Regions from separate parts of the Sphingobium sp. WCS2017Hpa-17 genome, predicted to be linked through region 1. Evidence: predicted binding sites of a transcription regulator. Region 1 holds the regulator's gene; each other region holds the start of a gene.

Evidence for each region. Region 1 encodes LexA, which represses DNA repair genes until DNA is damaged. Its sites were predicted from a motif close to GTTCCNCNCTTGTTCT; they were not measured.
Region 2: a site for LexA is predicted at 2,995-3,010, ahead of RQH62_RS17470 (MmcB family DNA repair protein). Genes of this name have one in related genera too.
Region 3: a site for LexA is predicted at 3,698-3,713, ahead of RQH62_RS14695 (protein ImuA). Genes of this name have one in related genera too.
Region 4: a site for LexA is predicted at 3,341-3,356, ahead of recA (recombinase RecA). Genes of this name have one in related genera too.

What each region holds. Positions count from the first base shown of each region.
Region 1 is NZ_JAVTIV010000018.1:34,136-40,123, reverse strand. It holds gene RQH62_RS19345 (ComEC/Rec2 family competence protein) at 1-2,079, shown strand, start outside; gene lexA (transcriptional repressor LexA) at 2,076-2,756, opposite strand; gene glp (gephyrin-like molybdotransferase Glp) at 2,826-4,004, opposite strand; gene moaC (cyclic pyranopterin monophosphate synthase MoaC) at 4,001-4,474, opposite strand; gene trpC (indole-3-glycerol phosphate synthase TrpC) at 4,471-5,262, opposite strand; gene trpD (anthranilate phosphoribosyltransferase) at 5,259-5,988, opposite strand, start outside.
Region 2 is NZ_JAVTIV010000014.1:62,377-68,364, reverse strand. It holds gene hpf (ribosome hibernation-promoting factor, HPF/YfiA family) at 12-602, shown strand; gene RQH62_RS17490 (PTS sugar transporter subunit IIA) at 793-1,260, shown strand; gene RQH62_RS17485 (PaaI family thioesterase) at 1,220-1,744, shown strand; gene RQH62_RS17480 (DUF1491 family protein) at 1,734-2,075, shown strand; gene RQH62_RS17475 (cell wall hydrolase) at 2,250-2,912, shown strand; gene RQH62_RS17470 (MmcB family DNA repair protein) at 3,022-3,516, shown strand; gene RQH62_RS17465 (hypothetical protein) at 3,544-3,939, shown strand; gene RQH62_RS17460 (ankyrin repeat domain-containing protein) at 4,144-4,755, opposite strand; gene RQH62_RS17455 (SCO family protein) at 4,796-5,476, shown strand; gene RQH62_RS17450 (YcgN family cysteine cluster protein) at 5,464-5,901, shown strand; gene RQH62_RS17445 (SprT family zinc-dependent metalloprotease) at 5,858-5,988, shown strand, end outside.
Region 3 is NZ_JAVTIV010000010.1:19-6,006, forward strand. It holds gene RQH62_RS14690 (membrane-bound PQQ-dependent dehydrogenase, glucose/quinate/shikimate family) at 537-2,933, shown strand; gene RQH62_RS14695 (protein ImuA) at 3,740-4,510, shown strand; gene RQH62_RS14700 (DUF6504 family protein) at 4,539-5,988, shown strand, end outside.
Region 4 is NZ_JAVTIV010000005.1:114,837-120,824, reverse strand. It holds gene RQH62_RS10475 (DUF2062 domain-containing protein) at 1-400, shown strand, start outside; gene RQH62_RS10470 (ATP-binding protein) at 439-2,850, shown strand; gene RQH62_RS10465 (response regulator) at 2,950-3,306, shown strand; gene recA (recombinase RecA) at 3,430-4,503, shown strand; gene RQH62_RS10455 (transglutaminase family protein) at 4,952-5,746, shown strand; gene RQH62_RS10450 (hypothetical protein) at 5,786-5,988, shown strand, end outside.

The sequences.
Region 1 (5,988 bases):
AGCGGGCTGGAAGCGATTGAAAGCTGGCTGGAATGGGAGCGCGAACAGATCGGCCTTTGGGTGCCGATCGCGCTGGGCGGCGGGATTACGGCCTGGTTCATCCTGCCCCATGCCATGGCGTGGCTGGCCTTTTGCTGTGGTGCGCTGGCGCTGGCCTGTCTGGGCGTGATGCTGCCAGATGGCGGGCGACTGTGGCGCATGCTTGTTGTTGGCGCAATATTGGCTTGCATGGGATGCCTTTTGGTGTGGGGTAAGGCGGTATTGGTGGGGCAACCACCATTGGCGCGGGCGCGCTTCGTGCAGATGACGGGCGATGTGAGGGCGGTGCGGCCGGTGCCGGCGCAGGCGATGGTGCGGGTCATGCTGCGGCCGGTGGACGCGCCGGACCTGCCGGCGGTGGTCCGGATCAATATCGCCGATGCGGATATGCCGGTGGGCTTGGGGGAGGGCGCGCGGATTCGCTTTAGGGTGCGGTTGATGCCGCCTGCGCCGCCGAGCGTGCCGGGTGGCTATGATTTTGCCGCGCGCGCCTATTTTCAGGGCATCGGCGCGACCGGAAAGGCATTGAAGCCAATCGAAATGCTTACGCCATCGACGGCGGGGCCACCGCTGCGCGCACGATTATTTGGCCATATATTGGCGCAGGTCGATGGCCCGGCGGAGGGGATCGCAGCGGCGCTCGCCACCGGAGATCAGGGCGCGATTCCCGAAGCGGATGCCGAGGCGATGCGGCGCAGCGGGCTGGCGCATCTGTTGTCGATCAGCGGGTTGCATGTGACGGCGCTGATCGGTGCAGTGATTTTCCTGTTGATGCGGGTGATGGCGCTCAGCCAGCGGGCAGCGCTGGGCTGGCCGTTGATGCTGATCGCGGCGGCGGGCGGCGCGATGGCCGGGATCGGTTATACATTGCTGACCGGGGCGGAGGTGCCGACCGTGCGGTCCTGCGTCGCGGCGCTGCTGGTGCTGGGCGGACTGGCGATGGGGCGGGACGCGGTGACGCTTCGATTGGTGGCGACCGGGGCTCTGGTCGTGCTATTATTTTGGCCCGAGGCGCTGGCGGGGCCAAGCTTCCAGATGAGTTTCGCGGCGGTGACCGCACTGGTGGCGTTGGCGGAACATCACCGTTTCCGGACCTTTGCTGCCGCGCGGGATGAAGCATGGGCGCGCAAGCTGGGCCGCAATCTGACGGTGATGCTCGCGACGGGGATCGCGGTCGAACTGGTTTTGATGCCGATAGCTTTGTTCCATTTTCATAAGGCGGGACTGCTGGGTGCCTTCGCCAATCTGATAGCCATTCCGCTGACGACCTTCGTCGTGATGCCGCTGGAGGCGCTGGCGTTATTGCTGGACTTGGTGGGGCTGGGAGCACCGGCCTGGTGGCTGACCGAGCAGGCGCTGAACCTCCTGCTGTTGTTGGCCCATGGAGTCGCGGCCAGTCCGATGGCTAGCCTGCTGGCGCCGACCATGGGGATGGGCTTGTTCGGTATTGCGATGATCGGCCTGCTTTGGTGCCTGCTGTGGCGAACGCGTTGGCGCTGGCTGGGGCTGCCACCCGTCCTGATGGCTGTGGCGGTGACCTTTGCTGCATCGCCACCCGACATTTTGGTGACCGGAGACGGGCGCCATGTGGCGGTGCGGACGGAAAAGGGGATGGCGATATTGCGCGATCGGGCGGGCGATTATGTGCGCGATGTCCTGTCCGAAAGTGCGGGCTATGATGGCGAACTGGCGGCGATTGCCGACTTGCCGGCGGCGCGCTGCTCCGTGGATCTCTGCGCTGTCCGCTTGAAGGATGGCAAAGGACGCAACTGGCGGTTGCTGTTCACGCGCAGTGATGTGCTGATCGCCCGGCATGACTTTGCGCGAGATTGCGCCGCGGCGGATATCGTCGTCAGCGATCGCGGCCTGCCACGCTGGTGCCGTCCGCGCTGGATGAAGATCGACCGCCGGCTGCTGGCGCGCACCGGCGGTCTGTCGATCGGTCTGGAACAGGGCGAAGTTCACACCGTCCATCAGCCCGGCGATGCTCACCCGTGGATCAGTCGCCCACGGCCCCGACCGCGAGCGACTGCACCTTAATTGTAGCGGCGCAGCAGCCCGGCCAGCTTGCCCTGAATGCGGACCTGCCGGGGATCGTAGATTTGCGGCTCATAGGCGCTGTTGGCCGGGTCCAGTCGTACCCGGCTGCCTTCCCGGCGGAAATATTTGAGCGTGGCTTCCGCCTCGTCGATCAGGGCGACGACGATCTGGCCTTCGCGGGCGACATCGGTGCGCTGGATCAGCGCGAAGTCGCCGTCGAGAATGCCGGCCTCCATCATCGAATCGCCCGACACTTCCAGCGCATAATGATCGCCTGCGCCGAGCAGCGCGGCAGGCACGGAGAGCATCGTTTGCCCTTCCATCGCCTCGATCGGGACGCCGGCGGCGATCCGGCCGTGCATCGGGATTTCGATCACGTCATTGGCCGCGATCGGCAGGATGGGCGCGGACGTCACCAGCTTAGGCTTGGCCGGCACGATCGGCGTGGGCGCGCGATGCATGGCGTCGGGTAATTTGAGCACTTCCAATGCGCGGGCGCGATTGGGCAGGCGGCGGATGAAGCCGCGTTCTTCCAGCGCATTGATCAGGCGATGGATGCCCGACTTGGAGCGCAGGTCGAGTGCGTCCTTCATTTCCTCGAACGAAGGCGACACGCCGCCCTCGTCCAATCGGGTCTGAATGAAGCTCAGCAATTCCTGCTGCTTGGGCGTCAACATCGCGGTCCTCCGTGGAACGTATGAGGAACGCATAGGAAACAGATCGGGCTTAGTCAAGCGTCCTGCATGTCATAGCGGCAGGATGGTGACCCGTGTTCCGGGTTCGGCTGGCAGCGATCCGGCCGGGCGCAGGATCAGGCAGTCAGCCCTGGCCATGGCGGCGGTTGCGGCGCTGTCCTGCGAGGTGACGGAGACGATCCCGTCAGGCGCCCGCCAGGCCCGCAGATAATCGTCGCGATCGCCGGTCTGCGGCAGGGGGGAGGAGAGTGGCGCGTCGGTCGTCAGCGGCAAGGGATCGCGCGCGCCGCTGATATGACGGACGAGGGGGAGCAGGAAGAGAGTCGCCGTGACGAAGGCGGAGACGGGATTGCCGGGCAGGCCGAGGAACAGGCTGTCGCCGAGCCGTCCGGCCATCAACGGCTTGCCCGGTCGCATCCGGATCTTCCAGAAATCGAGCGTGCCGCCGGCCTTCACGAAAGCGGGGCGAACAAGGTCGTGATCGCCCACCGAAGCGCCGCCGGTCGAAACGATGATGTCGGCATCCCCGGCGCGCTCCAGAGCGGCGACCATGGCGTCGAGGTCGTCCGGTACGATGCCGAGGTCGATGATGTCGCAGGGCAGCGCGGCGAGCAGGGCCGCCAGCATCGGCGCATTGGAGGAGGGCAGCAGGCCCGCCGGCGTCGGTGCACCCGGCGCGACCAGTTCATTGCCGGTGGACAGGATCGCAATTCGGGGGCGACGGGCGACCGGCACGGTGCCATGGCCGCCCAGCACGGCCAGCGCGATCTGGGCGGGGCCGAGGCGGCTGCCTGCCTCCAGCAGGATCGCGTCCTTCGCAAAGTCTGACGCGGTCGGGCGGACATGACGGCCGGGCGTCAGCGGATCGGCGCTGGCGGTCAGATGATCGCCGTCGCGGGTCGCATTTTCCTGGATCAGTATCGCGTCGGTGCCGGGGGGGAGCGGGGCGCCGGTGAAGATGCGGCTGGCCTCGCCGGGGGCAAGCGGCCGCTGGATGCCGGTGCCGGCCGCGCTTTCGGCGGTGACGCGCCAGGGGCCGGGCATTTCGGCGGCGCACACGGCATAGCCGTCCATGGCCGAAAGGTCCGCCCAAGGCTGGTCCCGCTGCGCGGTCAGATCCTGCGCCAGCCAGCGGCCGACGGCGTTAGCAATGGGCACGGTTTCAACCGGCAGCCGGTCGGCCAGCGCGAACAGGCGGGCCTGCGCCTCTGCGACCGGCAGCAGGCTCATGGGAGGCGGCGCCAGTCGCCGGATTTGCCGCCACTCTTGGCTTCCAACTGGACCGCGCCGATGACCATCGCCTTGTCCAGCGCCTTGGCCATGTCGTAGATGGTGAGCAGCGCCACCGAAGCAGCGGTCAGCGCTTCCATCTCCACGCCAGTCTGGCCGGCGGTGCGGGCGGTGGCGGTCACGGTGACGCCGCTGGGATCCAAATCGAAATCGACCGTCACGGCGCTGAGCGCGATCGGGTGGCAGAGCGGGATGAGATCGGCGGTCTTCTTGGCCGCCATGATGCCCGCGACCCGCGCCACCGCAAGGACATCGCCTTTCTTGATCAATCCATCGGCGATCGCCTTGGCGGCTTCGATGCTCATGTCGATGCGACCGGAGGCGACGGCTTCGCGCGCTGTCACCGCCTTGGTCCCGACATCGACCATGCGCGCTGCGCCGTCTTCGTCCAGATGGGTGAGGCCGGTCATGCCCCGGTCAGCAGGTTGCGAGTGGCGGCCTCCACATCGGCCTGTCGCATCAGCGTTTCGCCGACCAGGAAACAGCGCACGCCATGGTCGGCCATGGCGGTGAGGTCGGCATGGCTGCCAAGGCCGCTTTCGGCAACGAAGGTGCAGCCTTCGGGGGCCTTGCCCACCAGTTCATAGGTGCGGGCGAAGTCGACCGAGAAGTCGCGCAGGTCGCGATTGTTGACGCCGATCAGGCGCGAGCGGAGTTTGAGCGCGCGCTCCAGTTCGGCTTCGTCATGCACCTCGATCAGGGCGTCCATGCCGAGGCCAAGCGCGGCGTCCTCGATTTCCTGCATCTGGCCGTCGTCCAGCGCTGCGACGATGATGAGGATGGCGTCGGCGCCCAGCGCGCGGCTTTCCAGCACCTGCCAGGGATCGACAAGGAAATCCTTGCGCAATACCGGCAGAGCGCAGGCGGAGCGGGCGGCCATCAGATAATCGTCATGGCCCTGAAAATAAGGTTCATCGGTCAGCACCGACAGGCAGGCCGCGCCGCCGGCGGCATAGGCCTGCGCATGGGCGGGGGGATCGAAATCGGCGCGGATCAGCCCCTTGGACGGGCTGGCCTTCTTCACCTCCGCGATCAGGCCGAAGCCGGCGCGGGCAGCATCGTCCAGCGCTTTGCGAAAGCCGCGCGGCGGGGTCTGCTCGCTGGCGCGGGCGTGGAGTGTGGCGATGCTGGTCGCGGCCTTGCGGCGGACGACATCCTCACGCTTGAAATCGCAGATTTCGATCAGCTTGTTGGTCATTGGTAGGCAATCCAGCAATTGAGCAGGGCGTTGGCAAGGCCACGGTCGATGGTTTCGGCGGCTTCCTCCACACCCTCACGAAGGTCGGATACGGCGTCGGCCACGACAAGGGCGGCGGCGGCGTTGAGCAGCACGGCGTCGCGGTAGGGACCGGCTTCGCCCTGAAGCAGGGCGCGCAGGGCGGCGGCATTATGGGAGGCGTCGCCACCGCGGATCGCCTCGACCGGATGGGTGGAGAGGCCGAGATCTGCGGCGGTCAGGCGGTGCATGGCGATGAGGTCATGGCCCTTCACTTCGGCCATGTCGTTACCGCCAGCGAGGGACAGTTCGTCCAGCCCTTCGTCGCCAGAGATGATCATCGCCCGGTCGACGCCCAGTTCGGCCAGCGCCTCGGCATAGATCGGAACATAGGCGGGGCGGGCGATGCCGACCAACTGGCGGCGGACGCCAGCCGGATTGGCGAGCGGCCCCATCAGGTTGAAGATGGTGCGTTCACCGATCGCCTTGCGGATCGGGCCGAGTCGCTTGAGCGCCGGGTGATAATTCTGCGCGAAGAGGAAGCAGATGCCGAGATCGGCAAGGGTAGCTTCGGCTGTGGCGGCGGCCTTGTCGAGGTTGAGGCCGAGGGCTTCGAGCGTGTCGGCGGCGCCGGCCTTGGAGGAGGCGGCGCGGTTGCCATGTTTGGCGACCGGCACACCGGCGGCTGCGACGACGAGGGATACGGCG
Region 2 (5,988 bases), on a different contig from region 1:
GGAGAAGGCATATGGATATTCGTGTTTCCGGACATCAGGTCGAAACGGGCGAGGCGCTCAAGGAGCATGTCGCCGAACGACTGGAGGCGATGGCCGAGAAATATTTTTCCCGCACGCTTTCCGCCCAGGTGACCTTTCGCAAGGCGCCGCACGGGGCCTTCCACTGCGACATCGTCTGCCATGTGATGACCGGCCTGATTCTGAAGGGCGCCGGCGAGGCGCAGGAGGCGCATCCCGCCTTCGATCAGGCAGCGACGAAGATCGAGCGACAACTGGTGCGCTATATGCGCCGGCTGAAGGACCGGCATGGCCAGGCGGTCGCGGCCGAGGCGCAGCGGGTCAACAGCCTCGATGATATCGACGGCGCGGGCTATACCATCTTCGCCGGCCAGGGCGAGGAAGAGGAGGAAGCCGCCGATGCGCCGCTGATCGTGGCGGAAACGCGGGTCGATATCCCGGAGGCCAGCGTGTCGGACGCGGTGATGATGCTGGATCTGCGCAACACCAATGCGCTGCTGTTCCTCAATGCCGGCACGGCCGCCTATAACATGGTCTATCGTCGCCATGACGGGACGATCGGTTGGGTCGAACCGCGCGGCTGACGCCGTTCGTGGCGGCGAGGCGTGGCCTTGCCGCCCATGCCGGGGTAGCGGCTGGGTCGCGCCGTTACGCCACTCCGGTTCCCGGCCGCCTGTTGACCTGATGGTGCAGGCGGCTTATGGGGCCGGGCTTTGATAGCCCGAGGAAAAGCGCGAATTTTCGCCCGCGCGGCTCGGCCGTTTCGGATTGACCATGGTTAACTTCAACGACATCGTTTCTGCCGAGGCGCTCGCCACGGGTCTGTCGGCGAACGGCAAGAAGGCGCTCTTCCAGAAGATCGCCACCCTCGCCGCCTGCGCCTATGATCTGGATGCGGACGAAGTGGGCGACGCTCTGTTCGAGCGCGAGCGGCTGGGATCGACCGGCTTTGGCGGCGGCGTCGCCATTCCCCATGCCAAGATTGCCGGCCTTGCCCGCATGTGCGGTGTGGTCGTGCTGCTGGACCCGGCGGTGCCGTTCGACGCGGTGGACGACGCGCCGGTCGACGTCGTCTTTGCCCTGCTGTCGCCGGTCGACAGCGGTGCCGAGCATCTCAAGACGCTGGCGCGTGTATCGCGTTACCTGCGCGATGAGAGTCAGGTGATCCGCCTGCGCGGCGCGCAATCGACGGAAGCGCTGCATGCGCTGCTGGCGGGCGGCGGGGCGCGTGACGCTGCCTGAATCCGGGCCTGACACCGATCCTTCGGCGATGAGCGGCGAGGCGGCACATTTCCGCGCGCTGGAAAATCTCTATCGCTCCGCGCCGATCAACCGGCTGTTCCGGTCGGAACTGACGATCAGCGAACCGGGCCGGTCGGTGATCGACTTCGATGTCGATGAAAGCCAGTTTCATGCCGCCGGCGCGGTGCACGGCACCGTCTATTTCAAGATGCTGGACGATGCGGCCTTCTATGCCGCCAACAGCCTGGTCAGCGACCGTTTCCTGCTGACCACCGCCTTCAACCTGCTTTTCACCCGGCCGATCGGTCCCGGTCGAATCCGGGCCGAGGGGCGCTGGATCAGCGGCAAGCGCCGGGTTTATGTCGCCGAAGCGAGCCTGATCGACGCCGATGGCGAGGAGGTCGGGCGCGGCACGGGCACCTTCATGCGCTCCCAATTCCCGCTTTCTTCGTTGCCAGGCTATGGGCCGGGCCATGGCCGCTGACGCGCGGCTCACCAGCGTCATGCTGGTGGGTGCGCTCAGGCGACGGGTGGGCGCTGCCGGCGGCTTTGCCACCATCCTGTGCAAAGGCGACGAGATCAGCGGCGTGATTCTGATCCAGACGCTTGAAAAAGGGCAGTTTTCGGGTCTTTTCGAGCGGGTTTCGAACTTTGACGGCGGTCATGCGTTATTGCGCTGTGGTCCGTCCCCCGATGAGGGGATGGAGGCTCTGGACGCCTATCTGGCGCGGCGGCGCAGGTCGGACCCCGACCTGTGGGTCGTGGAACTCGACGTCGCGGAAGCGGAACGGTTTGCCGTGGAAACACTCTGCTGATCGTTGACACATCGTCATGGTTTCGGCACAGGCCCCCGACGCCAACGCGCAGGTTGCCGAATTCGCCCAACGGGGGGCGGGGCCGGTAAACACGCAGACGGGGGGCGGCCGAACGTCAGAGAATATGGGTTAAAACGACGTTTCCGGCCAAGAACCGCATGATTTTGAGCCGTAATGAGTTTTCGTCTGAAAGCTGCCCTGGTTGCAGCCTTTGCCCTGTCCGCCGCCGCTGCGGTCACGGCTTCCGATATGTCGATCGCCGGTGAGTCGGTCGCTTCGGTTACCTCTCTTCCGCAGGCTTTCCCTGCCACAGCTTCGACCGGCACCCAGTCTGCCGTCGTTTTTTCCGCGCCGCACGAAGTTGCGCAGCCGCTGGATTCGGCCAACAAGGCCAACGCATTTTCCACCGATACCGACGCGCAGGCCACCAGCCTCGCTGCTCTGGTCGACGCCCAAGGCGCACCCGAGGAGCTGGACGGCGACATGAAGTGCCTCGCCGGTGCGGTTTATTTCGAATCCAAGGGCGAAAGCCTGGAAGGCCAGCTGGCCGTCGCGCGCGTGATCATCAATCGCGCCAAGTCCGGCCGGTTTGCCGACAGCCTGTGCGGCGTCGTGTACCAGCCCAGCCAGTTCAGCTTCGTGCGCGGTGGCGGCATGCCCCCGGTCCGCACCGAAAGCCGCAGCTGGCGCGAAGCCGTCGCCATCGCCCAGATCGCGGCGAACGACAGCTGGGACAGCCGCGCGGAAGGCGCGCTCTTCTTCCACGCCCGCCGCGTTTCGCCGGGCTGGGGCAAGGCCCGTCTGGCGTCGATCGACAATCATATTTTCTATCGTTGAAGATAAAGCGCGCGGCGCGCGCCTTATCGCGCTGGCGAAACTTTCAGGCCGGTTCGGTTCATCCGAATCGGCCTTTTCATTTGTTCCTGTCCTGTTCTAAGGTGCGGCCATGAGTAGCGCCCCGATTGACCCCTGTTCCCCCCTGACCGACGGCACCGCACTGGCGGTGGCGCGGGGGACTTTGCGGCTGTTTTTCCGCCATGACATGAGCGGAATCCTGGAAGTGCCGCTGCCCAACGGGCGCCGGGCGGACATCATGGCGATCGACGGGGCCGGGCGGCTGACCATCGTAGAGATCAAGTGCAGCAAGGCCGATCTGCTGGGCGACATGAAGTGGCCCGACTATTTCGACTATTGCGACCGCTATTATTGGGCGGTGCCGGCCGGGTTCGACCTGACCCTGTTCGACAGCGAGGCGCTGTGGCCGACGCGGACGGGCCTGATCGTCGCCGACCAATATGATGCCGAACTGGTGCGCCCTGCCCCGGTCGAGCCGCTGGCGGCGGCAAGGCGCAAGGCGGAGACGCTGCGCTTCGCCCGGCGTGCCGCACGACGGTTGACGGCATTGAGCGACCCGGACCATGCTGCGGAGATCGGCTGGTAGGGCCAGCTACAGGCAGCGGGAAACGGGATGCGATCCCATCTGGAATTTCGATCCGGGGCGTTATGTGATCCGCCCGGCACGGCACTGCGCGGCGAATTGCTGGCGCGGCAACTGGTGATCGGCCTGCCCGCGCAGGGCTATCGCATAAAGAAGGCGGTGGCCGAGGATTGGGGCTGGTGCGTGGCGGTGGACAATCCCGGCTTTGCGCTCTGGATCGGTTGCGGCGCGCTGGCGGCCTATGATGACGGACATCTGTGTTTCATCCACCCGTCGAAACCGCGCGTGTGGAGCTGGCTGGGCCGGGTCGATGCCAGCGAGACGGTGGAGCGGCTGGCGAGCGCGCTGGAAAGCTGCATCCTGCGCAGCGGCGTCGCTCATCATCTGCGCTGGTGGAGCGAGGATGAGGTGAAGGCAGGGCGCTAAATTGTATGAGCCAGCGACTAATTTAGGGAGCTGGCTATGCCCTTTTTAATAATCGTCATGCTGAACTTGTTTCAGCATCCATTTCTCCCCTTAGACGAACGGTGCGTGGAGGCTCGATGAATCCTGAAACAAGTTTAGGATGACGTTGCTTATATATGGATATTGCGCGCTATTCTGACCCTAAAAACTGGGGATATGAAAGGCTCAGAACACCGGACCCTGAACCGGACCCTTGGGCGCGGCGGTGGTTTTGGCGGCGTCCAGCGCTTCGGTCAGGCCGGGGGTGCGACCGTCGCGTTCGGCATAGTCGCGGGCGGACATGCCGGCGATGGTGTCGCGCTTGTCGGGGCTGGCGCCTTGCGCCACCAGCAGGCGGACGATGCCGATATCGCGCAGCTGCACCGCGCGGATCAGCGGGGTTTCACCGCTGCCATTCACCTTGTCGACCTGTGCCTTGTAGCTGAGCAGCGTGCGCACGCCTTCCTCGAACCGGCCCTGCACCGCATCCATCAGCGGGGTATTGCCGTCATTGTCGGTCAGGTTGGGGTTGGCGCCCTTCGACAGCAGGAAGCTCAGCCAGGTGGCGTCGCGCCGGGCGACGATGAAGTGCAGCGCATTTTCGCCGGTGGACACATCGCGGCTGTTGATGACGGTGGAGCCGGGCTTCTGGATCAGGTCGGTGACCTTCTGCCCATCCTTGTCCTTCACCGCCTTCAGAAAATTATAATTATCCGAAAACTGGGCCTGCGCCGGTGCGGGCGTCAGCAGCGCCATGGAGATCAACCCCAGGAAAGCGGAAAGGATCTTGCTCTTCATTATACGCCCCGTTGCATTGCAAATCATGTCCTAGCAGGGCATGGCTGGCCATGCCATGAACAAAGACGCCGCCATCGCCGCCCTGCCTTATCTGGCGCTTCCCTTCCTTGCCCTGCTGGCTGCCTGCAATATGGGGGCTGGCGGTAACGCATCAAGCGGGGAGAGCGAACAGGGCGAATTGATCGGCGCGCGGATCGGTGCGCCCTTCACCCTGACCAATCAGGACGGCAAGCCGACCAGTTGGGACCAGTTCAAGGGCCAGTATCGGCTGGTCTATTTCGGCTATACCTATTGCCCGGACGTCTGCCCGGTCGACCTGCAACGGATCATGCAGGCTTTCGCCAAGTTCGAGAAGGCCAGGCCGGCGCTGGCCGCCAAGGTGCAGCCGATGCTGATCAGCGTCGATCCGGAGCGGGATACGCCGGCGGTGCTCAAAACCTATGTCGCCGCCTTCCACCCGCGCCTCATCGGTCTGACCGGCACGAAAGAACAGATCGCGAAGGTGGCCAAGGATTTCGTGGTGATCTATAATCCCGAAAAGGGCACGGAAAAGGCGGGCGCGACGACCGACTATCTGGTCAGCCACAGCCGCACGCCCTATCTGTTCGATGGTGACGGCAAGCCGGTGGCGCTGGTGCCGGTGGATGATCCCGCGACGGCGGATGTGGACGAAGGCGCGCCCGACAAGGTGCTCGCCTTTCTTGAAAAATGGATCAAGTGACGCACTTCTGGGAAAAGCCCCTCGACAAGCTCGACAAGGCCGAATGGGAAGCGCTGTGCGACGGCTGCGGCAAATGCTGTCTGCACAAGGCGCAGGATGAGGATACGGGGCGTATCTATCCGACCAATATCGCCTGTCGCCTGCTCGACCGGCACAGCGGGCAATGCAGCAATTACAAGGATCGGCGCAAATTCGTGCCCGATTGCGTGCGGCTGACCCCGGCCAAGGTGCGGCAGATCGCATGGCTGCCACGCACCTGCGCCTATCGGCTGCGCGGCGAAGGGCTGCCCCTGCCCGACTGGCATTATCTGGTCTGCGGCGACCGGGAGGCGGTGCATCGCGCCGGCCAGTCGGTGCGCGGCTGGACCGTGGGTGAGGCCGATGCCGGCGACTGGGAAAATCATCTTGTCGACCGCGAAGTCTGAGGTTGGGAAGGCTGAAGCGGACGCCGCGATCCTGATCGACGGCGTGGCCATGCGGGTGCTGGTGCGCCGGTCGGCACGGGCGCGGGC
Region 3 (5,988 bases), on a different contig from region 1:
CAGACATTTCGTCACCTCCATGCCTGCCCCGGTTGCTTCCGGCTGGAGCATCGCCGGGCGGGCCTTTCACCCGCTAGAAAGTGCCGCCTTTGCACGGCGCACACCCTTCACAGACGCTCCGAGCCAGATTTCGAATCCCCCGACTGCAGACGGTCCGCTTTTCTGGCAGGTGCCGACCAGAATGCGTCGTTTGCTGACCGGGCTTAATACCGCAGCTTCCGCCAGAAACCGTCATTCGTTCAACGCAAAGCCGTCTTGCAGCTAGCGCCCCTTTCAAGCCGCTCTCGCAGCCCCGACCTGTTCCAAAACCAGCCATTTCTTTTGAACGCCTCCTGCCAGTCAGAAAGGTCGAGGCTTTGACATTCGCTACGGTCCGGTTCCGGGCAGTGAAGTTATGATCTTGGACATTGCGGCCATGGAGCTAGCATTTTTCGACGTAGCTGGAGCTGCAGTCGGGCTGCGCTCATATTCTCTAAATTGGAGAATCTACTTCTCTTTCGCATTCCTGCCGTGGCGATTGCGCTCACCATCCGCTTTTGTTTACGCGCAGCGCCATTCATAAAAAAAGCCACCTCGTGGCTAAGCGGTCGAGCGGAGTACGCATGCGAAAACTTGTCACTTACATCCCGGCTATCGTCGGGGTGATTGGAACTCTCATGGGTGCTTCACTCGCCATCGGTGGCGGCTGGCTCGTAACCTTGGGCGGTTCACCATTCTTCCTGCTCGCCGGCGCGGCCATGGTCGTTGCCGGCATTCTTTTGTGTCGGCGGAACCTGATGGCGACGTGGGTCAGCTTGGGGCTTCTGGCAGCGGCGTTGTGCTGGAATGTCTACGAAGTCGGCTTCGACTTCTGGCCTTCCTTCTCACGCCTTATGGTGTTTCTGGGGATCGCCCTTGTCAGCGTGCTCTTGGCTCCACAGCTTAAGGGACGCGGTCAGGCGCTGGTGAGCCGTACGAACGTCATGGTCGCCAGCCTCGGACTGGGTGGCATCATGATCGCAATGATCGGCGGCATGTTCGTCATCCATCCCACGATTTCGCCTACCGGCACTCCGGAAGAGATTGGCCTTGCGTCGACGCAGCCTAACCAGGACTGGCGCCAGTGGGGCAATGGTACGCAAGGCACCCATTATGCTTCGATCGGTCAGATCACGCCGGATAATGTGAAAAATCTCAAGGTCGCCTGGACTTACCATACGGGAGACATCGCATTCGATTCCGCTGAATTCCAGGGCACGCCCATCAAGGTAGGCGATACGCTGTTCGTTTGTACGCCATTCAGCAAGGTCGCTGCGGTAGATGCGTCGACAGGCCAGCAGCGCTGGACCTTCGATCCCAAGGCTCATACCGAAACCTGGCAGCGCTGCCGTGGTATCGGCTATGCTGAAACGCCGACCGCCAATTCCAGCGATGCGTGTCAGACACGGATCGTCCTGACGACGATCGATGCCCGGCTTATTACGCTCGACGCCTCCACCGGCAAGGTCTGCCCCGCCTTTGGTGGGGAACATGGTTCAGTCAACCTGCTCGAAGGCATGGGACCAACCGCCAAGGGCTCCTACTATCCCACCTCAGCGCCTCTGGTGGCTGGCGACATCGTTGTCGTCGGCGGCAAGATCAATGACAATCTCAAAACCGGCGAACCATCCGGCGTTGTTCGCGGCTTCAATGTTCGTACCGGCGCGCTGGCCTGGGCTTGGGATCCTGCCAATCCCAACAATAAGGGCGCGCCGCCTCCTGGCGGCATGTATCAGCCTGAAACGCCAAACTTCTGGGGCACGGCCTCGTTCGATGCAAAGCTCGGCCTGATCTATATCCCGACGGGCAATCAGACGCCTGATTTCTGGGGCGGCAATCGCCATCCGGCGTCCGATGAGTTCAACGACTCCATCGTCGCGCTGGACGTGAAGACCGGCAATGTCCGCTGGAGCTTCCGTACCGTCAATCATGACCTCTATGACTATGACGTCGCGGCCCAGCCGATCCTGTACGACATGCCCGACGGCAAGGGCGGCTCGACGCCGGTCGTCGTCGGCCTGACCAAACGCGGCCAGGTTTTCGTGCTTGATCGCCGCAACGGCAAACCGGTCGTGCCCGTAACCTATCGCAAGGTGCCGCAAAACGGTGCACCCAAGGGGCAGTATCTCGCCCCGACCCAGCCCTATTCCGCCATTTCGGTTGGAACGGACCGACTACTTGAAAGCGATATGTGGGGCGGCACGATCTTCGATCAGTTGCTCTGCAGGATCGAGTTCAAGAGGATGCGTTATGAAGGCGAGTTCACGCCGGTCGGCTTTGACCGGACATTGATCTATCCCGGCTATTATGGCGGCTTCAACTGGGGTGGCGGCGCCATCGACGAGCGGACCGGCACGCTTTACGTCAATGACATCCGCATGGCCCAGTGGGCGCGGTTCGTTGATCGCGAGTGGGCCAAGAAGTCGAACCTCAAACCGACTTCGGAAGGGGAATATTCCGAACAGGTCGGAACGCCTTATGGCGTCGAACGGTCGATGTTCTTCTCACCGATCGGAACGCCGTGCTTCAAGCCGCCCTATGGATCGATGACGGCCATTGATCTCAAGTCCGGCAAGATCAAGTGGCAGGTTCCTGCTGGCACCATCGCCGACGCGCCCGGCATGGCCACGGGTATCCCGGTTCAACTGGGGATGCCAACCATGGGTGGCCCTCTGGTCACAGGTGGCGGCCTCACCTTCTTCTCGGGCACGCTTGATCTGTATCTGCGCGCCTTCGATAACCGGAACGGCAAGGAAGTGTGGAAGGCACGTCTGCCAGTGGGCAGCCAGGCCGCGCCCATAAGCTATACCGACAAGAACGGGAAGCAGTTCATCGTCGTAACGGCTGGCGGTCTGACCCGAACGGGCAATAAGAGCGGCCGCGGCGATTATGTGATTGCCTATGCGCTGCCCTAACGAGCCAAGCCGATTGACATTTCCGTAGCGTACGGGATGTGAAGGAATTGACCCAGCGAGCTTTGGTTCGCCGGGTCTTTTTTTGCCTCCAAGCCCGTGGCCATGGGGAGACACCGCACCGGATCACATCGTGAACCATGCATATCGAGCGAGTCGCCTGTAAAATTTTTCGACCGAACGGGACTAAAGGAGGCATATTCTTCCAAATGCCGCCCGCCAGTGCGAAGAACCACTAGTTGCGACAGCAGAGCGATCCGACCTTCCAGATCAATGCAAGGAAGCCGATACTGCGGCAGCATCATGTCATATCCTGCTTTGTTTCGACTGCGATTATATTCCCATCACGAAGATATCAGTCATGATGAATGGCAGTAATCGTGGATCCTAAAAATCACATGAATATTTCCCAAATGCCGCACTATCAGTCGATGAGGGATTACGGGTGGGCTTCCTTCTCTTTTAGCTCATATATATCTCTTGGTTGATCCGCGCAGATGCTTATGACCTGATCAACGCGTCGGCCCGCGATTGTTTCATTGCCCGGCTTAATGCGCTCGACATTCCGCCGGGCCGGGATATGAGGGCGCTGCATGCTACCGGCGTTGGTCCGCTTCTCGTGGTCGCCATCCCCATTCTTCGCGCAGAATCGCAGAAGGCGTCACCAACCTCTTGGAAGCTATGGCTTTAAATGTGGAGTCCCGGATCAGCACAGCGTTTAGCGCATCATTTGTCCAAGCGGTCCTTGACCAAAGCCATGATTGAAAGGAACATATAGAGAACATTTGAGTCGTCCTATTCCCATGCCCATGGTCTCTGCCCTTGCCGATCGGCCTCGCGCCGACGATCTTGCCGCGCTTCGTGCGGAGCTTGGCCGTGCGCGGCCCGCGCGCGGGCCTGTGCTCGCCTTCGATATAGCGGAACTGGACGATCGGCTGGCTGGATATGGGCTCGATGGTGCAGGACTGCACGAAGTCGCTGCCGCTTCACCGACCCTTAACGATGACGCAGCGGCAACCCTGTTTGCAGCAGGCATCGCTGCCAGATTTGCGAGCCGCCGGGGTTCGGACATATTCTGGACTGCGAGCCAATTCGATCTCTACGCGCCTGGCCTCGAGCAAGCCGGCATCGCCCCGGACACTATCGTCTACGCTCAGGGCAAGAAGGACAGTATCGTCCTGGCCATGGCCGAGGACGCGCTACGCGATGGCAGCTTCGCCTGCGTGATCGCCGAAGTGAAGGCGGCCGACCAGACCGCGACCCGTCGGCTGCAGCTTGCGGCATCGGATGGCGGCAGGCCCGTCCTCCTCTATCGGCGTCATCGCCGGCTTGGGCGTTGCCCCCTAAGCGGCCTCTCGTCGGCGATGACCCGCTGGCGCATCGGCTGCGCGCCGTCGGCACCCCTCCCCCATCCCGGCGTCGGGCGTGCGCGCTGGCTGGTCGAGCTTGTCCGGCAGCGAAATGGCAATCCCTTCTCTCTCGAACTGGAGGCGTGCGATGATACGGGTCGCCTCGCTCTACCTGCCGCAGCTCCCAATCGAGCGGTTGCGATGGGCGGAGCGGCTATCCAGGCCGCCTGAGTCTGGCGCCTTCAGCCTCGCGCAACGCTTGCCTGCGCCAGTCGACGACAATCCCGGCGCCTGCTCTGTCCCAAGGGGCGGCGGCTGGCGTCCGGGCGCGCGCTGGGCCCGCGATGGCGCGCTTGGCAGCCGACCGAGCCAGACCGAGATCGACGCGCTTCCGGCCCACCAGCGCCCGACAATGCGCGAGATGGGCAGACGCAGCGAACATGCCGAGCATCCCTTCCGGACGCTGCGCGCCGATGATGGCGGCAACGCAGCCGCGGCGCGTCCTGGCCTCAGCTGGGCGGAACTATGGGGGCGGCCCACCATAATCATCGCCAGGACCGGACAGCGTGATATCGTGACCGCCGCCTGCCCCGTGGCGCTGGACCTTGGCCTGCGTCCAGGCATGGCAGCTGCCCATGCGCGCGCGCTCGTCACCGATCTCGACGTGCATGACGCGCAGCCCGACGCCGACCGCGCCTGGCTCGACCGGCTGGCGCTTCATGCCGTGGCGCACTGGACCCCGACGGCCAGCGTCGCTGGAGAGGACGGGCTCTGGCTCGACCTCACGGGGACCACGCACCTGTTCGGCGGCGAGGAACGCTTCTGTCGCCGCCTGCTGCGCTTCCTCCAGCGCCTGGGCATGACCGCCAGCATCTGCGTTGCTGGCACGCCGGGCGCTGCCCATGCGCTCGCGCGCTATGGCGGCGAGACGATCAGCCTTCTGCCGACCGGCGCCGAGACGCAGGCCATCGCGTCCTTGCCGCTTGCCGCGCTGCGCCTCGAGCCGCCGGCACTCGTCTCGGCGGCGCGCTTCGGGATCGAGCGGATCGCCGATCTCTACCCCATGCCGCGCGGCCCGCTGGCGCGACGTCTGGGGCTTTCGACCGTCGAGCGGCTCGACCAGGCGCGCGGCGTCAGGCCCGAGCCAATCATCGCGGTGGTCCCTTTCACCGCGCCGCGTGCCGAGCGCCGCATGCTCGAACCGATCGGCACGGCCGACGCCATCAACCAGGTGATCGGCGATCTGGTGGACGATATGGCTGCCCAGCTACTGGCCCGTGGCGCCGGCCTTCGAACCGCAATCCTCGCCTGCCAGATCGTTGACGGGAGCGAGCAGCGGATCGCGATCGGCACGGCGCGCGCGACCCGGGACGCCAGGCATCTCAAGCGCATGCTCGGCATGCGGGTCGAACGGATCGATCCGGGCCTCGGCATCGAGGCCATGTCGCTTGTCGCGCCTCGCATCGAGGACCTTGGCGCCGAGGCGATCAATAGCGGCTTTGCCGTCGGCAATCGGCCGGTTGATCTGGCACCGGTCATCGACCAGCTTGCCGGCCGGATCGATCCCGACACGCCCTTTCGCCTCTCGTCGCGCGAGAGCGATGTGCCCGAACGCGCTGTCGGGCGGATCGGACCGCTGGAGAGACCCGCTGGATGGCCGCAGTGGAAACGCCCGGTGCGGATGCTTGGGCGACCCGAACTGCTGGTCA
Region 4 (5,988 bases), on a different contig from region 1:
GATCGCCGGTGCCGCGCTGCTCGCACTGCCCTTCCGCGCAAACATCCCGGTGGCGGCGGCCATGACCTTCCTCTCCAACCCGGCCACCACCCCGCTCATCCTGATGGCGTCGGTGTGGCTGGGCAACTGGATGCTCGGCCGCAGCGCCGACGCATCGGGCTTCATGGCGCTGGTGGACGGCCATGCCTCGGTCAGCCAGTGGACCTCATGGTTGTTGTCGGAAGCGGCCCCGGCCATGCTGATCGGCCTCTTCCTCATCTCTTTCGTCAGTGCCGTGATCGGCTATGTGGTCGCCGACTGGTTCTGGCGCCATCGCATGGGCCGGAAATGGCAGGCGCGCAAATTGAGGATTGGCAAGGTCCATAAAAGCGGCGCATTGGAGAAGGCGACGGGCGGCTGACGCCTGCGCATTTCGGTACCAAAAGCAGGAAATCGGGTTTGAAAAGAGGTGAAGAGGCCTGGCTGATCCAGCCGCGCTCGCGACTGGCGTTGCCGCTGCTGATCCTGGCCGCGCTGGCGTCGGCCGCGCTCGTCCTCTACGCCGTGGGAAGCTGGCCGCTGGCCGCCGGTTTCGGCTCTACCATCCTCACCGCCGCCGCGCTGCTGACCTGGTACCAGCATCTTTATCCGCCCCAGATATCCGATCGCGAAGCCACGCCCGACTGGACCGTCGCCCGCGCCGCTGCCGATGCGTCCAGCATGGCGATCGCCGTCACCGACCGGGCCGGCCGCCTCGTCTGCGCCAGCGATCTGTTCGGCGAATGGTTTCCCGGCTATCCGACCCCGCCCGCCGTCACCGCCGACGAAGCGCTGGCCGATACGCTGGCCAAAGCCGCCCGTGCCGCCTGGCGCGATGGCGAGGCGAAGGTGGAGGGCTTCACCCAGGGCGCGCTCCGCCTCGACATCGACATTGCCCGCACCGGCCGGTCAGAAGATTATCTGCTCTGGCGCTTTACCCCGGTGCGCCAGCCGAGCGCACTGGACGACGTCAACCGCTTCCTGACCGGGGAAGCCGGTCGGCAACTGGGCGAAGCGGGCATCATGGCGGTAATGATCGGCGGCGAAGGCCGCATCCGCGCGGCCAATGGCGCCTTCCTGCTGCGGGCCGCGGGGCGCATCGACGCCAATATCAGCGGCCGGGATTTTGCTGCCCATATGCGGGTGGATGACAAGGGCCGGCTGTTCCTGGCGCGCGAAGAGCAGGGTGGCCTGCCGTTGCGCCTGCTTCAGGTGCCCCTGAAGCGCGCCGCCCAGCCCAACGGATCGCAGGCGTCGATGCAGGACGGCCCGATGCTGCTCCTGCTGATCGACGAGCCTTCGGGCGGCGGCGGCACCTCGGCGCTCTCCTATATCGAAACCCTGCTGTCGCTGCTGCCCTTCGGCCTCGCCATGGCGGACCGGGACGGCCGCGTCCTCTTCCTCAACAATGCCTTCGCCCGCGTCGCCGGCCTGCGCGATGGCGAAAAGCCCAGCTACCCCGGCGACCTCGTCGTACGGGAAGATCAGGCGGCCGTCGCCGACGCGGTGCGCCGCTTTGCCGTCGGTCCGCAAATGTCGGGCGATATCGCCGTGCGCATGCGCGACAATCCCGACGATCCGATCGCGCTGTCGCTGGCCGGCGTGCGCGGCCTTGGCGAAGCGGCGGTGCTGCTCAGCCTCAAGGACAATAGCGAGGAGAGCAATCTCAAGCGACAGGTGGCGCAGGCGACCAAGATGCAGGCCATCGGCCAGCTGGCCGGCGGCGTCGCGCATGACTTCAACAATATCCTGACCGCGATCATCGGCCATTGCGACCTGATGCTGATGCGCCATACGCCCGGCGACAGCGACTATGACGATATTCAGCAGGTCAAGTCGAACAGCAATCGCGCCGCCGGCCTCACCCGCCAGCTGCTCGCCTTCTCGCGCCAGCAGACGTTGCGCCCGCAAATCCTGCAACTGCCCGACATCGTCGCCGACGTCTCCACACTCCTGAAGCGCCTGCTGGGCGAAAATGTGAAGCTGGACGTCACCCATGGCCGCAATCTGGGCGCGATCCGGGCCGATCCGGGCCAGCTGGAACAGGTGATTGTCAACCTCGCGGTCAATGCCCGCGACGCCATGCCGGAAGGCGGCACCGTCAATATCCAGACCTATGCCGTCCCTGCCATCAAGGTGCGGGAAATGCGCCAGCAGATTTTGCCCGCCGGCGACTATACCGCGCTGCGCGTGTCCGACACTGGCCTCGGCATCCCGCCGGATATCCTCGCGAAGATCTTCGAACCCTTCTTCACCACCAAGGAACTGGGCAAGGGCACCGGCCTTGGCCTCTCCACCGTCTACGGCATCGTGAAACAGTCGGGCGGCTATATCTTCGCCGAATCCGAACTGGGCCGCGGCGCCAGCTTCGTCATCTACCTGCCTGTCCATAGCGGCATCGACGTCGAACAGCCGGCCGCGCCCAAGGCATCGGCCCCGCGCGCCGAAACCTGGGGCACTGGCACGGTGCTGCTGGTGGAGGATGAGGATATGGTCCGCGCCGTCGCCGAACGGGCGCTGACCCGGCAAGGCTATAAGGTGCTGACCGCCAATGACGGCGAGCAGGGGCTGGAGGTCTTGAACGGCGCCGAAAAGATCGACCTTCTGATCTCCGACGTGGTCATGCCCAATATGGATGGCCCCGCCATGGTGGCGCAGGCCCGCCGCACCCATCCCAACCTGCCGGTGCTGTTCATGTCGGGCTATGCGGAGGAACAGCTGCGCAAGTCGATCGATATCGCCAATGTCGCCTTCCTGCCCAAGCCCTTCTCGGTGAACCAGCTAGCCGAGGCGGCGCGTGACGCGCTGGCGAGTGCATCGGCGGCGGAATAGGCCTGCGCTGGATCAAGGTGAATATGCTGGGCAATGCCGCCGTGATGCGGTAGCGATTCGGCTGCATCAAAGGGCCAGAAGAACAGGGGACACAGCAGCATGTCGGACGCCAGAAGCATATTGATCGTCGAGGACGAGGCGATGATCGGCATGATGCTGGAGGATTATCTCGACGCGCTGGGCTATCGCCTGCACGGCCTCGCTGCTTCGGTCGACGAAGCCTGTGCTCTGGCCAGCGCGGGCGGGTTCGACGCGGCGCTGGTCGATTGCAATTTGCAGGGTGAAAAAAGCTGGCCCGTCGCCGACATATTGGCCCAGCAGGACATTCCCTTCATCTTCGCCACCGGCGGCATGGCTGATGACCTGCCGGCCGCGCATGCGGATCGCCCGACCTTGCCCAAACCCTTCACCATCGGCGCGGTCGAACGCGCGCTGGGTAAAATATTGGGCGGATAAAAACAGGATAGCAGGAACAGGATAGGAAATTTCCGTTCCCCTCTTGTTCTCGTGGAACAAACGGGATACATCATCGGTCAGACGCACGGAGCCCATGCGTTCCGCTTGACAGAGGACTGGCCGATGACTGCACTGCTCTCACTCATCGATTCCAAGAAGACGGGAAACATGGACAGACAGAAAGCATTGGACGCGGCGCTCGCACAGATCGACCGCGCCTTCGGTAAAGGCTCGGCGATGAAGCTGGGCAGCCGGGAGAAGCTGGAGATTGAATCCATCTCCACCGGCTCCATCGGCCTCGACATCGCGCTCGGCATCGGCGGCCTGCCCAAGGGGCGGATCATCGAAATCTATGGCCCGGAAAGCTCGGGCAAGACCACGCTGACGCTGCACGCCATCGCCGAAGCGCAAAAGGCGGGCGGCACCGCTGCCTTCGTGGACGCCGAACATGCGCTCGACCCGGCCTATGCCAAGAAGCTGGGCGTCGATATCGACGAACTGATCGTGTCGCAGCCGGATACCGGCGAGCAGGCGCTGGAAATCGTCGATACGCTGGTCCGCTCCAACGCCATCGACATTCTCGTGATCGACTCCGTTGCGGCGCTGGTGCCCCGTGCGGAAATCGAAGGCGAAATGGGCGACAGCCATGTCGGCCTTCAGGCCCGCCTCATGTCGCAAGCCCTGCGCAAGCTGACCGGCTCGATCTCGCGCTCCAAATGTATGGTGATCTTCATCAACCAGGTACGCATGAAGATCGGCGTGATGTACGGCAATCCGGAAACCACGACCGGCGGCAATGCGCTCAAATTCTACGCTTCGGTCCGCCTCGACATTCGCCGCACTGGCCAGATCAAGGATCGCGACGATATCGTCGGCAACGCGACCCGCGTGAAGGTGGTGAAGAATAAGGTCGCCCCGCCCTTCAAGCAGGTCGAATTCGACATCATGTATGGCGAAGGCATTTCCAAGATCGGCGAAATGCTCGACATCGGCGTGAAGGCCGGCCTGGTCGAGAAATCGGGCGCCTGGTTCTCCTACGACTCGATCCGTATCGGGCAGGGGCGTGAAAATGCCAAAACCTATCTGCGCGAACATCCCGAACTGGCGGACAAGCTGGAACAGGCGATTCGTGGCAAGACCGATGAAGTCGCCGAAGGCATGATGACCGGACCCGATGCGGAGGATGATGGCGAATAAGCCCTGACGGAGCGTCCGGCCGGATCAGCCGGAACGTACCCCATGGCCCCCGCCCGCCTTGCGCATCACGCACCGAAAAGGCCCGCTGCGTCTCCCACGCAGCGGGCCTTTTACCGTTGATGGCGGGGAGGGAGCGACTTTCCGATAGGATCAGGATGACGCAACAAAATGTCTGATTCTGCGTGAAATGTGCGAAGTTAAGCGTAGGTAATCCTACTTCGCTAAGGGGCGGCATGAACGCCGCCGCGGCTTCTCAATATGGCGTCATACTCTTGATCCGTTCGCCCTGAACCTGTCGAAGGGCCCTGCTGAAAGTCATGCAAGGCTCTGGTCGGCAGGCAGATTCCACGCCTCGCTCCAACCGGCTCTTGCGCGCCGCCTGCGGCCCCACGATGCTGCATGTAGCAGCCCGATTCGGCCGCCCCCTCTGACATCCGGACATATAAAGATGCGCGTCGCGATCGAAGCGATACTCGACTATCAATTTGCCGAACCGACCGATGTGCTGCTGGCTGTGGAGGCGGCGGCCGTGCCCGACCAGCGGGTTGTCACCCAATCGCACATCATTGACAATGCCGGCCCGTTGACCAACAAGGTCGGCGGCAGCGGCATCGGTCGCCGCACCTGGACGCGTACCGGCACCGGCCGCATGCTCAGCACCTATCGCGCGACGGTGGAGATAGACCGCCTGCCTGTCTCCATCAGCAGCCTGCCCAAAAGCCCGTTGCCCAGCCTCCCGGAAGATGTTCTCCCCTTCATCTGGCCCAGCCGCTATTGCGAAGCCGACCGTTTCGGTAGCTTCGTCAGCGGCCATTTCGCCGATCTTGAGGGCGGCGCGCTGGTGCAGGCACTGGTTGACTGGGTGCATGACAATCTCGTCTATGTGCCGGGCAGTTCCAACATCACCACCACCGCCGCCGACACTTTCGTCGCGCAGCAGGGCGTCTGCCGCGACTATGCCCATCTGACCGCCGCACTCATCCGTTCGCGCGACATTCCCGCCCGGCTCGTGTCGGTCTACGCCCTCGATCTCGATCCGCCGGACTTCCACGCCGTGGTCGAAGTCTGGCTCGACGGGGCCTGGCATCTGGTCGATGCCACCGGCCTCGCCCCGGTCGAAACCATGGTCCGGATCGCCGTCGGTCGAGACGCCACCGACATTGCCTTCATGACCATTTTCGGCGGCGCAACCATGAACGCCCAGTCGATCAGCGTCACCCGAGTCGTCGACGATCTGGCATAGCGGCTGGTTGTCGGCGCGCGACTATGCTTGGTTGGCATCATGGAAATGCTCGAAAGCCTGTTCCGCCTATATGCTGCCCATTGCGATGCACGGTGGTGGATCGGTCCCCGACCCGATGGCCCGGCGGATAGCGTTCCTCGCGCTATCGCCGCGCATATTGGCTATCCCACCGCCCGCCACGACCCCTTCGTGCCGCCCGGTTTGCTGACACTGAATTTTCAGCAGGTTGCATATGTGCTGGC